Regions from separate parts of the Paenibacillus sp. GCM10027626 genome, predicted to be linked through region 2. Evidence: riboswitches for the same ligand, from Rfam matches in the RefSeq annotation. Region 2 holds a riboswitch; each other region holds the start of a gene.
The links. A riboswitch is a leader RNA that binds a small molecule or an ion and turns the genes downstream of it on or off. The one in region 2 is predicted to bind cyclic di-AMP.
Positions count from the first base shown of each region.

Region 1: it holds a riboswitch for cyclic di-AMP, as region 2 does, so the genes downstream of both, ACFQ0N_RS12315 (C40 family peptidase) here and ACFQ0N_RS01940 (KamA family radical SAM protein) in region 2, are expected to answer to the same signal.
Region 3: it holds a riboswitch for cyclic di-AMP, as region 2 does, so the genes downstream of both, ACFQ0N_RS25380 (3D domain-containing protein) here and ACFQ0N_RS01940 (KamA family radical SAM protein) in region 2, are expected to answer to the same signal.

Region 1 covers NZ_JBHTHC010000005.1:199,758-202,018, reverse strand. The annotation lists gene ACFQ0N_RS12325 (DsbA family protein) at 1-585, shown strand, start outside; gene ACFQ0N_RS12320 (disulfide oxidoreductase) at 602-1,012, shown strand; cyclic di-AMP (ydaO/yuaA leader) riboswitch at 1,081-1,224, shown strand; gene ACFQ0N_RS12315 (C40 family peptidase) at 1,229-1,693, shown strand; cyclic di-AMP (ydaO/yuaA leader) riboswitch at 1,947-2,081, shown strand; gene ACFQ0N_RS12310 (C40 family peptidase) at 2,087-2,261, shown strand, end outside.
Region 2 covers NZ_JBHTHC010000001.1:390,467-392,727, forward strand. The annotation lists gene ACFQ0N_RS01935 (PadR family transcriptional regulator) at 1-519, shown strand, start outside; cyclic di-AMP (ydaO/yuaA leader) riboswitch at 543-691, shown strand; gene ACFQ0N_RS01940 (KamA family radical SAM protein) at 988-2,112, shown strand; gene ACFQ0N_RS01945 (response regulator) at 2,191-2,261, opposite strand, start outside.
Region 3 covers NZ_JBHTHC010000015.1:70,361-72,621, reverse strand. The annotation lists gene ACFQ0N_RS25385 (CBM96 family carbohydrate-binding protein) at 1-564, shown strand, start outside; cyclic di-AMP (ydaO/yuaA leader) riboswitch at 664-926, shown strand; gene ACFQ0N_RS25380 (3D domain-containing protein) at 1,015-1,740, shown strand; gene ACFQ0N_RS25375 (polysaccharide deacetylase family protein) at 1,898-2,261, opposite strand, start outside.

The DNA.
Region 1 (2,261 bases), on a different contig from region 2:
CCCACTGAGCAAACCTCTTCAGCAGGAAGGCCTGATATTTCCAATCAAGCGACTGCCGGCAGCAAGGATTCCAAAGTGCAAATTGTTGAATTCGGGGATTACAAATGCCCAGCTTGTTACTTATGGTCAGAAAATATCTATCCGAAGCTAAAAGAAAATTATATCGATACGGGCAAGGTGACCTTTGCTTTTATCAATACGCCATTCCATGGAGAAGAGTCGATTACGGGGGCACTGGCCGGCGAGTCGATCTGGGCGACGAATCCGGATGCGTTCTGGCCGTTCCATGAAGCACTGTTTGCCGCACAGCCTGCTCACGGCGACAGTACAACATGGCTAACGATGGACAAGGTGCTGGAGATTGCAGCTGCTGTCGAACCGAAGATTGATCTGGACAAGCTGAAGGACGATATTGAGAAAAAAGCCGCGCTGCCGCAGGTTGAAATTGACAAAGGACTGGTTGACAAATATAAAGTTAACGCGACGCCGACGATCATGATCAACGATTCGGTACTGCAGTCGCCAATGGATTACGATGCCATCGTTAAAGTGATTGAAGATAAGCTAAAGGAGCAAGGAAGTTAATAACCGGGGGGATACCATGAAGCTGCGGGAGTATACACTTTATTTGGCCTGGATGGTAGCGGTCGTTGCCACGCTGGGCAGTCTATATTTTAGTGAAATACGCGAATTTATTCCATGTGAGCTGTGCTGGTATCAACGTATACTGATGTACCCGCTTTCGATTCTGTTAGGGATTGCTGCGTACACAAACGACAGAAAGATCAAGAAATATGTGCTTCCACTGTCGATTATCGGCGGCTGTATTTCACTGTTCCATTATTTGGAGCAAAAAGTTCCCGGTTTTGCCTCCATCAAACCGTGTGTAAACGGCGTTCCATGCAGCACGCAATACATTAATTACTTCGGTTTTATTACGATTCCCTTTCTGGCGCTTGTTGCCTTTACGCTTATTTCGGTGCTGCTCTTTATGACAAAAAACGATAAATGAAAAGATTCTAATAAAAAATGGGCAGGAAATTGACGGTAAAAATCGAATTATAAGCGTAAGACCAAAAGAACTGGAACATGCCGAATTCTTCTGATCAAGAAGGAGCGGGGGACCCAACACTTGGGTGAATTAATTCTTGTTTTAGCAAGAGAGTTATAGGGACCTTCAACCGAACCCCACAGCTAACCTCGTAGGCAATGAAGGGAGAACGTCAGTTTGAAGAAAGCAGTACTATCGATTTTAGCTGGGATGACGATTTTTGCCGGAGGCACCAGCGCCTTTGCAAGTCAAGCTAAGCTCAAAGAATCTGTGAACGCGGTTGTAGGCACGCCTTATAAATACGGTGGCACAACAACAAAAGGATTCGACTGCTCGGGTTTTGTTCGCTACATTTTCAATAAGTTCGATGTCAGCTTGCCAAGAACCTCCAAGTCACAGGCTGCAGTAGGCGAGAAAGTCGCCAAATCCGATCTTCGCGAAGGAGATCTCGTCTTTTTTAATACTTCAGGCAAAGGCATATCCCATGCCGGCGTTTACGTTGGCGGCGGGAAGTTTGCCCATTCCTCCAGCAGCAAGGGCGTTACGATCAGCAAGCTGAGCGATTCGTACTACAAGAAGCGGTATGTGACTGCTCGTCGTGTAGTAGGCAAGAAAACGTATGCCAAGATGGTCAAAGCATAAGAGATGCGATTGCTCCATCTTTCCATAAGCAAGTAAGACCGCCGCGTTGGCGGTCTTTTTGCGTGCAAGAACGCACCGAGTGCCAGCTCCCAGCGGGCGGTGTTTCGTTGCATGACGGCGGTCGGCCGACCACATACGGCCCTTGACGGACTGTCGTTTCGCTATCTGAGAACAAAATGAAAGAATTTTAATTTTTGTTCTGGGAGGAAATGCCGCATCCTTTGCGAATTATTTATCCTAATATGTAGGGTAGTCCAATACTTTGCCGAATTTTCTGTGTGAAAAACGGGGGAACCATTTTGGGTGAATTCGTCTGATTAGAGTGTAGACGATAGGGAGCCTTCAACCGAATCCGTAGCTAACCTCGTAGGCGCCGAAGGGAGCATAATCGTTTTGAAAAAGTGGATATTGTCAGTGGCAGGTGCTGCAGTTCTATTCTCAGCAGGTGCAGGAAGTGCTTTTGCAAGTCAAGCGTCATTATCTGAAGCTGTCGATGCTGTAATGGGCACGCCGTACAAATGGGGAGGAACGACAGCCGAAGGCTTCGATTGCTCAGGCTTCATTCTGT
Region 2 (2,261 bases):
ATGAAGGACCGGCAAATGCATAAATACGTAAAAATCCAGTATGGCACATTTTATTATGCGATCGATCAATTGAAAAAGGACGGCTACATTGCCTCTGTCGAAGTAATTAGCAGCGGGAGCAGGCCCGACAAGACCATCTATCGAATTACGGATGCGGGAAAAGAGCTGTTTCATCGACTGCTGCTAGAGCAGATGGAGGGAGAGCCGCACCTCAATCATCCGATGTTTATTGCGCTCATTTTCGCATCCTATGGTGATCAGGCCAAAATTGCGGAGATTTTGGCGCAGAAAATGCCGCAATGGGAAGCAGAGGCCGAGCAGATGCTGAGGCTTTACGAGGAGCATGTCGGTCAAGTGTCCCGCGCGGTCCTGCATACTTTGTGGGTAGGCTACGAGCATCTGCTTACTGAGCTGAACTGGCGGCGGCGGCTGCTCGCGGACGCGCTGGCCGGCAGGCTCAACGAACGGGGAGAGGGACTGAAGCTCAAGCCTTATGAGGAGGCTGACAGCCCGATTTGACTTTTCGGGCGAAAATGCATTAAAATGGATCCATGCTTAATTTTCGGATATGCACAATATTCGAGAAGCGGGGGAACCAGTTCAATTGGGGCGAATCATTCATGGAAGTGAATGTAGGGTACCATCTACCCGAGTCCGTCAGCTAACCTCGTCAGCAATGGATGGGTCTAATCAATACTGGTGCGAGACTGCCTTCATGACAGTAGAGACCCTTGTACAAGGGTCTTTTTTGTTCTTTATTGACCACAAAGGATGTATATCGTTCCAAAATTTAGGGATGGAGCATTCTTATTGGCAATAAAGCGGTCTCATGTTTTCGAAGCGGGTTTGTTTGGCAAACCTGCATGCCGCTCATCCTCGAAGAACTTCGATCGAAGTTTTTCTCACCCCTGCTGACTTTGACGGGCATCCGATGCAAGAGCTGGGCCTCCATCGTTTCAACCAATCTGAGTACAAGGAGAGGGTACGATGCAGAAGGCCAAATATTTGACGAACATTAACCAGGTGACCATGCTGCCGGAGAGCGAGCGTGAAAGGCTTAAGCCGATCACTGATAAATTCGTGTTCCGAGTCAATGATTACTACTTGGGATTGATCGACTGGGACGATCCGCATGATCCGATTAGAAAGCTAGTCATTCCGAATGAAGGCGAGCTGAAGGAATACGGGCGATGGGACGCGTCAGATGAAGAGACCAACTATGTTGTGCCGGGCTGCCAGCATAAGTACCGGACAACCGCTCTGCTCATCGTCTCCGAGGTTTGCGGCGCCTACTGCCGCTACTGCTTCCGCAAACGTTTGTTCCGCAATGATGTGAAGGAAGCGATGTCCGATGTAACGCAAGGTTTGGAATATATATCCAAACACCCGGAAATTAATAATGTGCTGTTAACAGGGGGCGACAGTCTCATACTTGGGACGGCCAAGCTCACCGCCATTATCCAGCGTCTCCGCGAAATTGATCATGTCCAAATTATCCGTCTAGGCTCCAAAATTCCTGTCTTTAACCCAATGCGCATCTACAATGACGATGCATTGCTCGAAATGATCCGAACCTACTCCAATGAAGAAAAGCGCATCTATGTCATGGCCCATATTAATCATCCGCGTGAAATTACCCCAGAAGCAAAAAGAGGCTTTAAAGCGCTGCATGACGCAGGCGCTATTGTCGTCAACCAGACGCCTGTGCTGAAAGGCATTAATGATGATCCCGCTGTGCTTGGCGAACTGCTGGACCGCCTGTCGTGGGCCGGTGTTACTCCCTATTATTTCTTTATTAACCGGCCGGTTGCCGGCAACAGAGACTTTGTGCTCCCGTTGAAAGAAGTGTATCGCATCGTAGAGAAGGCCAAAGCAAGAACCTCCGGCTTGGGCAAGCGTGTAAGGCTATCGATGAGTCATACATCAGGCAAAATCGAGGTGCTGGCGATCGAGGACGGAAAAGCCTATTTAAAGTACCATCAGTCGCGTGACGACAACTACGGAAAATTTATGGTGCTGGATTGTCCGGATGATGCGGAATGGTTCGATGATTTGCCGGGCAATGAACAATACTGGGAGCGGCCAAAGGTGAAAATGCAGACGGCTCCGTAATAACCGGGCGATAGCCTGAAGGCGATCCGAACGCCGGATTCGGCGCTCGGTCGGCTCGCGGCTTTACAAGCCGCAGCTTCAATCGGCAATTTCCCGTTCTTTACGGTAATTGCTGGGGCTTACGCCAACGGCTTTGCGAAAGACATGAC
Region 3 (2,261 bases), on a different contig from region 2:
CACGAGCATTATTGGAAGTGGGCAGCCGTTGATGTAAGTGTCGATGACGGCGGTATACGCATCGCAGCTTCAGCAGATACGTATGTGCAGGGCGGCAAAGCGGCGGCAACCAACTTTGGTTCCAGCGCTGAACTGATCGTCAAGGGAGATCTTAATCCTGACTATCGGCGCGAAGCACTGATCCGTTTTCCGCTCGGGCAAATAGAGGGGACGATTGAGCAAGCAAAGTTGTATATTTATGCGCTTGTACAAGATACAGCAGGAGATGAAACGGACTTATATTTGTTTGGAGCAGATTCAAACTGGGAAGAAAAGGACGTAACATGGGATACCAAGCCGGAAGTTCGGGAGCAACTGGGCTCGGTGCCAGTCGATCGGCATTATGAATGGCGGGAAGCCGATGTGACCGAGTATGTCAAACAGTGCCAGCAAGCTGGAGCCGATGTTAATATTGCGCTTCTTCAAGGAGTGAATGGGGAAGGAGCGCGCAATGTTACTTTGCGCAGCAAGGAAAGCGCAGGCTATGGCCCTTACCTTAAGGTGTATACGGCATGCCTCCAATAGTGAAAGCGCGCTCAAACCCAGTAACGACGCGGATCATTAAAAATTTTTCATGCAGATTAGGAAAATATCTATTTATTTTTCGTGAAGAGATATGATATTCTCATACCCGAGCCGAAACGAAAAGTGCGGGGGAATGAATAACAGTGTCAAATAGACATTGTTATCCCGATAAGCCTCTCTCGGTCATGGCAGCAGACCAGGGCGGGCAATCGGAATCTGCGTTAATGTGACACACACACATTGCGCTTTGGGGTGAATCACAAATTTCATGCAGCAGTCGCCGGCTAAGTGAATTTGTGTAGGGTTGACTCCTCGACCCGAATCCGACAGCTAACCTCGTAGGCCACATGTTGAAAGGATCAAAAGCAGTTCGCAGTCCGATCCATTCACGATGACGGCACTTGCCAGCTTCCCTGCGCGAGTGACCGTAAACGAAGGAGGAAGACCAGTTTGTTCAAGACAGCATGGAAGAAAAGCATGGCAGCCGTAGTGATTGGTGTTGCGATAATGACACAAGCGGGGATTGCAAGCGCGGCTACGGTTCATAAAGCAAGTGATGACGATACTTTCTGGAAGCTATCGAGCGAGTATGGGGTATCTGTCGATGCATTAGTTCAAGCAAATTCGGAAATCGATCCATTGAACATTTATGAAGGGCTGGATATTGTTATTCCGGATGAGAATAACGAGCCCGATACAGAAGCGAACGCAGCTGCAGCGCTCAAGACCGTAGCTACATTGAATGCGGCAAAAGCAGAAAGTGCCAAAACCGCCAAAACCGCTGCCAGCAATGCAGTAGCGGCAGCAGCAAGCAAGAAGTCATCGACACTTAATCTGGGTGGACGAAGCTTTAACTATTCGAACGTACTGCAGATGAAGGCCAGCGCCTACACAGCAGATCCCTCGGAAAATGGGGGATGGGGAGCTGTAGACTACTTAGGCAACCCCTTGAAACTTGGAACGATCGCTGTTGATCCTAACGTGATCCCGCTAGGCAGCAAGGTATATGTGACCGGCTACAGCCATGATGGATTGCCGCAAGGCGGAATGATTATGACGGCATCGGATAAGGGTGGAGCCATTAAAGGGAATAAGATCGATATCTTTCTTCCACAATCCCAACAAAAAGCGAGAACATTCGGAATTCAATATGTAAAAGTATATATTTTGGAATAGAGGAAGGACGGCGCACTTTGAGAAAAGTGTGCCGCTTTTTTGATTTTATAGAATTTATATGTTTTAGCTGATAAATTCTATAAAATTTCAGGGGAAGAAACTTGCCTCGCGCCAAGGACGGCATCAGCCGTTTCTTCTCACATCCAAAAGCTGCTTGTCATCGGACTTTGCGGTCGACTGAGCGATTAAGCAGCTCAGGCAGCGGCACGATCTCGTAGCCGTTATCTTGCAGCATTTCAATAAGCTTGGGAAGTGCTTTAATTGTACCGGACAAGTCCTCGCTGCCGCCTGCATGCTGTAAAATGATTGAACCTGGCTGCAAAGTCCTCTGTATATTGCGCAGCACCCTATTACTGCCGATCCCCTTCCAATCCTCTGAATCTACATCCCAGTTGACAATAATGTAGCCGTTTTTTTTCGCCCATTCCACTTGCTCTGCGGTAATTTCACCGTATGGAGGACGAATAAACCGTGGACTGTAACCGATTAGCGGGCGCAGTATTTCATCTGTCCGCGATATT